2 regions of the Halanaerobium sehlinense genome follow, and region 2 is predicted to be linked to the other one. Evidence: a T-box and tRNA genes for the amino acid it is inferred to sense, from the RefSeq annotation. Region 2 holds a T-box; the other holds one or more tRNA genes.
The links. The T-box of region 2 lies ahead of thrS (threonine--tRNA ligase). A T-box ahead of a tRNA ligase gene usually reads a tRNA of that ligase, here a tRNA-Thr.
Positions count from the first base shown of each region.

Region 1: it has a tRNA-Thr gene. The T-box ahead of thrS (threonine--tRNA ligase) is inferred to sense a tRNA for this amino acid. The anticodon was not compared.

Region 1 is NZ_AP042442.1:1,507,088-1,510,361, reverse strand. Features, by position in the region: gene ACZ446_RS07255 (dihydrolipoyl dehydrogenase family protein) at 1-791, opposite strand, end outside; tRNA gene ACZ446_RS07250 (tRNA-Trp) at 1,132-1,207, shown strand; tRNA gene ACZ446_RS07245 (tRNA-Thr) at 1,225-1,300, shown strand; tRNA gene ACZ446_RS07240 (tRNA-Trp) at 1,325-1,400, shown strand; tRNA gene ACZ446_RS07235 (tRNA-Thr) at 1,418-1,493, shown strand; gene ACZ446_RS07230 (DUF2103 domain-containing protein) at 1,648-1,941, shown strand; tRNA gene ACZ446_RS07225 (tRNA-Pro) at 2,009-2,085, shown strand; gene rimO (30S ribosomal protein S12 methylthiotransferase RimO) at 2,190-3,274, shown strand, end outside.
Region 2 is NZ_AP042442.1:1,704,790-1,708,063, reverse strand. Features, by position in the region: gene ACZ446_RS08230 (putative bifunctional diguanylate cyclase/phosphodiesterase) at 1-317, shown strand, start outside; gene ACZ446_RS08225 (hypothetical protein) at 487-639, shown strand; tRNA gene ACZ446_RS08220 (tRNA-Leu) at 967-1,055, shown strand; tRNA gene ACZ446_RS08215 (tRNA-Val) at 1,153-1,229, shown strand; tRNA gene ACZ446_RS08210 (tRNA-Leu) at 1,242-1,330, shown strand; T-box leader at 1,502-1,745, shown strand; gene thrS (threonine--tRNA ligase) at 1,826-3,274, shown strand, end outside.

The DNA.
Region 1 (3,274 bases), 200 kb from region 2:
ACAGCTTTTCTACCTGTAGCTACTAAAATCTTATCTGATACAAATTTCCCGGCATCTGTATGGGTGATTATTTTGCCATCTTTTTCTTCAACTTTATTGATACCTGTGCTGTTATAAACACCGATACCCTCTTTTTTGAATCTTTCTTCTAAAACTCTACCGGCTTCTTCATCACCAGTTGGAATTAAATGATCATCAATCTGGAACATATTAACTTCTGAACCCAATCTTGAAAAAGCCTGGGCCATCTCAGATCCAATTGCTCCCCCGCCGATAATAGTAAGTTTTTCCGGGATATCAGTTTGAGCAAAAATATTTAAATTTGTTAGACGAGATACATCTTTCAGGCCAGGAATTGGTGGAATTAAAGGTTCAGTACCAGTAGCGATAAATATTTTATCAGCTGTATACTTTGTACCATCAACTTCCACAATCTTTTTATCAACAAACTTTGCTTCCCCTTGATCAACAACAAGTTTGGCTCTTTCAAAAGCCTTCATTGTTTTATTACCACTAATTTCATTTACCTTTTTTCTTACAATTTCTAAAGGATTATCAATTTCTGTTTTACCTGAAAAATTAATTCCAAACTTTTTAAAATTCTCAGTTACTTCATTAACTTCGCCTGCTTTTAATAAAGCTTTACTGGGAATACAGCCATAATTTAAACATTCTCCCCCAACTTTATGTTTTTCTATTGCGAGAACATCTAAATCCATATTTGCGGCCATAGCAGTTACTGCCATTCCTGCAGGACCCATTCCAATAACAATCAAATCATGCTTTTCCATTATTAAACCACCTCATATTAACATTATATTTAACTTTTACGATATAAATGATAATATATAATAAATAAAATATCAAGTTGTTTTATAACATTAAGTGTAAAAAAACACGAAATGTATCATAGTTTACATAGAAAAAGTGAATAAATGAAAAAACTGTTATTATTAGAATTTTTTGATAATAAATCAAATAAAATATAATGAGATTATGTATAAATTAAAGTATTTTTAAGTAATATAGTATTAAACTAAGCTAATATCAAATAATTGCAGAAACAGGACTTGACCTAACCCCGGAACTTTATTATAATAATTATTGCTTGATTGAAAAACGCCTCTGTTTAGGGGAGTAGCTCAACTGGCAGAGTAGTGGACTCCAAATCCATTGGTTGCAGGTTCAATTCCTGTCTCCCCTGCCATTTTAAATTTATAATATGCTGATGTAGCTCAATTGGTAGAGCAGCTCACTTGTAATGAGCAGGTTACCAGTTCAAGTCTGGTCATCAGCTCCATTTTTAACAATTATATATTAAATTAGGGGAGTAGCTCAACTGGCAGAGTAGTGGACTCCAAATCCATTGGTTGCAGGTTCAAGTCCTGTCTCCCCTGCCATTTTAAACTTATGATATGCTGATGTAGCTCAATTGGTAGAGCAGCTCACTTGTAATGAGCAGGTTACCAGTTCAAGTCTGGTCATCAGCTCCATTGAATTTAAGAAAGTCATTTTTGGCTTTCTTTTTTTTATGCCAAATCATATAACTATTTAATTTAAGATAAGTTTTAAAATAATTTCAAAGAAAACTGCTTGTATTTGCGGCATTAATCTATCGATGTTATAATTAACTGAGGATGTGATCAAATGGCTAATAAGTATAGGCACAATAAGATCAAACAGGAACATACAATAATTGAAGATATTCTACCTTTATTAGAAGATATAGCTTTATCAAAATTAATAAAAAGTATAATACCTGGTCGAATTAATAGAAGAAAAGGTAGTGGAACTCCTGCCTACATTCAATTAAAATATAATACCAGAAGTGGAATTAAACTGATTGCAAAAAACAGCTCTTCACTGCAGGAAATTTTTGTGGTAACTGATTATCCTGATAAAACAATGGCATATTTAAAAAAGTTGGACTATATTAAATAAAGTAGTTTAATCATTTATCTAATTTGACAAAAAGATTTAATTTATATATAATATTTCTTGTTGATAACGGGCTATGGCGCAGCTTGGTAGCGCGCTACACTGGGGGTGTAGAGGTCTCCGGTTCAAATCCGGATAGCCCGACCATTTCATAAATCAAGCCCTAATAGGGCTTTTTTGTAGTTATAGAGATAATAAATTTGGAATAATATTAATTTGTTTTTAAATAATGACAATATAAAGGAGTAAAAATGATAAAATATTCTTTAATGACCTTAGGCTGTCCCAAAAATGAAATTGACAGTCAGCATATGAATGGATTTTTACAGGGAGCAAAAGATTTTAAATATACTAATGATTTTAAAGAGGCTGAAGTAATAGTTATTAATACCTGTGGTTTTATCCAGGATGCAAAAGAGGAATCAATTGAAACAATTTTAACAGCCCTTGAATATAAAAATAAATACAGCTGTAAATCTGTAATAGTAACTGGCTGTTTAACTCAGCGCTACAGTGAGGAACTAAAAAAAGATATTCCAGAAATTGATGCAATACTCGGGACTTCAAACTTTGATGAAATAGTAGAAGTTATCAGAGAAAGTTTAGAGGGTAAAGAAGCCGGTGGTATAGAAGAGGCTGGTTTTGACTACAGCTCATCACTACCAAGAGAGTTGGATAATGAAGTTTATGCTTATCTTAAAATAGCAGAAGGCTGTAATAACAATTGTACTTACTGCAGTATTCCACAGATTAGAGGAACAGTAAAGAGTAGATCAATTGCAGACATTGCAGCGGAAGCAAAAAGAATTGCTGAATCAGGGATTAAAGAGTTAATTCTTATTGCTCAGGATACTACTCAATATGGTATTGATATTTATGGACGTTCTGCACTGGCACCTCTTTTAAAGAAGTTAGCAGAAATAGAAGGCATCAAGTGGATTCGAGTTTTATACAGCTATCCGGAGTTTATTACAGATGAGATTATTGAGGTTTTTGCTGAAGAAGATAAAATATGTAATTACTTTGATCTGCCAATTCAGCACTCTTCAGAAAAAATAAGAAAATTAATGAATCGTAAAGGAAATGAAAAAGATATCGCTAATATTATAAATAAGATTAGAAATAAAATACCGGATGCTAAACTCAGAACTTCTCTAATCACAGGTTTCCCAAGCGAGAATGAAGAAGATTTTAAACAGCTTAAATCATTTGTTAAAAAATATAAATTTGACAGGCTCGGTGTTTTCGAATTTTCTAGAGAGGAAGGAACAGCAGCCTACAATCTTAAAGATAGAGTACCAGAAGATGTTAAAGCTGAAAGAAAAGAAGAAATTAT
Region 2 (3,274 bases):
TAAAAGACTTAGGGTTTTTAGTGGTGTTAGATGATTTTGGTACTGGTTATTCTTCTTTAAGTTATTTCGGAAAATTCCCAGTAGATATTTTAAAATTAGATAAATCATTTCTTTCTGATATTACGAATTGGAAAACAAAAACTCTTGTTGAAACAGTAATAAATTTATCACATAGCTTTAATGTAAAAGTTGTTGGTGAAGGTATAGAAACTAAAGAAGATCTAGAAATATTAAAAAGTTTAAATTGTGATTATATTCAGGGTTATTATTTTTATAAGCCTATGTCAAAAGAAGAAATTGAAAAAATAATTATATAAAAATTAATTTTAAAATAATAAATACAAAAGGCGGCATATAAAATACTATCTAGAAAATCTAAGCTCTGATCAGTTAAAGGAGATAGATAATAAAAATAGTAGTAACATTATTAAGAACACCTTACATATTTAAATTCCTGGTTATAGTAAATACCATGTATTTAAAAAAGTGGTTAAAGAATGGGAAAACCTGCAGCATGAAATTATCAATTTAGAAAATGAGATTAAAAAAATTGACAATGAAATAGATCAGATAGTTTATAAATTATCTAATTTAACTGAAGAAGAAATCCAGATTGTTGAAAATAGTATTGATGATTAAAATAATTACATTTAATCTATAAAATTCTTTTTATGTATAACTAATCAAAAAAAGCACTCCCGGTAAGCTAAGTGCCGGGAAAGTGCCATTTTCTTTCGGAAAGGGTATATATACGCAATAAAACTTTTTTTAATTTTTTCTTGACAACCCTATGAACCGTTGATATAATACAAAATGTCGCAAGTGAAAAAAGCGAAGCGGAAACGGTAATTAGGACTGCAAATCCTTTATTCGTCGGTTCAAATCCGTCTGCCGCCTCCAATTTTACTTTACAAATTAAATTTTCATTGATATAATACATAATGTTCTAAGTTAAATATTTTACAGGCCGGGGTGGCGGAATTGGCAGACGCATCGGACTTAAAATCCGGTGGGAATTTATTCCCGTGTCGGTTCGAGCCCGACCCCCGGCACCACTTTTATACATATTTAACTTTTATTATTTATTATCAGATATTGCTGAAAATAAATAGTTGTAATGTAAGACTTGGAAATGCTGACTTAATCTTTTAAGTTGGTATAGCTCAGTTGGTCAGAGCGCTACGTTGACATCGTAGAGGCCAGTGGTTCGAATCCACTTACCAACACCATTTTAATAACAGGCCGGGGTGGCGGAATTGGCAGACGCATCGGACTTAAAATCCGGTGGGAATTTATTCCCGTGTCGGTTCGAGCCCGACCCCCGGCACCACTTTTTGGTTAATTAATGCTGAACTGAAAAGTTATACAGTTTAATTAGAAATTATATTTCAGAGTAGTTTTCTGCTCTGGATTTTTTTTATGTCAAAAAACTTACTAAACTTAAGTAAAAAATATTTGACTTTTAGAGTAATTAAGAATATAATGATAAAAAATAAAGATCATAAAAGCCTTGATAGGGAAGAGTAGATTTACTTGGCAGTTAAAAGAGAATTGTGCCGGCGGCTGAGAGCACATAACTGATCATTAAATTGAAAACCACCCTGGAGCTGATAGGAAGAATCAAGTATTTCTATTCGGTTAAACCGTTATCTTATTGAGTGAATAATAATTTTAGCTGTTATAATATTTATGATGCTTCTAATTATTATTAACTAGAGTGGAACCGCGAATCCGTCGTCTCTAATCTGAGATGAGGGATTTTTTTATTTTATATAAGATTATTACATTAGAATTAAGGATTAGTAAAATTTGAGGAGGAAATTAAATGGAAAAAGTAAAAGTAACACTACCAGATGGATCAGTTAAAGAATATGAGTCTGGAACAACAGTTGAAGATGTTGCTTATTCAATTGGTAGTGGTTTAGGTAGAGATGCAGTTGCAGGTGTAGTAGATGGGGAAGAGGTAGACGCTAATTATCCGATCGAAGAAGATATTGAGCTTTCAATCATTACAATTGATAGTGATGAAGCATTAGAAATTCTTAGACACACTGCTTCTCATGTAATGGCTCAGGCTGTTAAGAGGTTATATGATAATGTTCAGGTAGCAATTGGACCTGCTATTGATGATGGTTTTTATTATGATTTTAATTTAGATGAAACAATTAACGAGGAATCATTAGAGAAAATTGAAGCAGAAATGCAGAAAATTATTGACGAAGACATTGAAATTGAAAGAAAGGTTCTGCCAAGAGCTGAAGCGATAGCTTTAATGGAAGAAAGAAATGAAAAATATAAGTTGGAGTTAATTAATGAGTTAGATGATCAGATGATCAGCCTCTATTTCCAGGGTGATTATGTTGATTTATGCCGCGGACCTCACCTTCCATCAACAGGCTATGTTAAAGCATTTAAACTGATGAATGTAGCCGGGGCTTACTGGCGGGGAGATGAAAACAATGAGATGCTGCAGCGGATTTATGGAACAGCATTTGCCAGCGAAAAAGATTTAGAAAAATATATTAATAGAATGGAAGAGGCTAAAAAAAGAGATCACCGAAAATTAGGTAAAGAATTAGATCTTTTCAGTATTCAGGACGAAGGTAAGGGATTTCCATTCTTCCATCCAAAGGGAATGGCTTTAAGAAACGAATTGGTTGATTTTTGGAAAGAAGAGCACCGCAAGGCTGGTTATGAAGAAATTAAAACACCAATTATTCTGGATGAATCACTCTGGCATCAGTCAGGTCACTGGGATCACTACAAAGACAATATGTACTTTACCGAAATTGATGGAGAAGCACATGCTGTGAAGCCTATGAACTGTCCTGGTGGAATTTTAGTTTATAAAGATTCAATGCACAGCTACCGTGAGCTTCCAATTAGGATGGCCGAATTAGGATTGGTGCACCGCCATGAAATGTCAGGTGCCCTTCATGGTTTAATGAGAGTCCGCAGTTTTACCCAGGATGATGCTCATATTTACTGTCTGCCGGATCAGATTGAAGATGAGCTTAGTGGGGTTATTAAACTTGTAGATAGATTATATAGCGCTTTTGGTTTTAACTACAAGGTTGAATTGAGCACCAAGCCCGAAAAGGCTATGGGATCTGATGAGCAGTGGGATAGAGCGATCAAAGCTCTTAAAAACTCAATTGAAAGAAATAGTTTAGATTATGAGATTAACGAAGGTGATGGAGCTTTTTATGGTCCTAAAATTGATTTCCATTTAGAGGATAGTATCGGCAGAACCTGGCAGTGTGGAACTATTCAG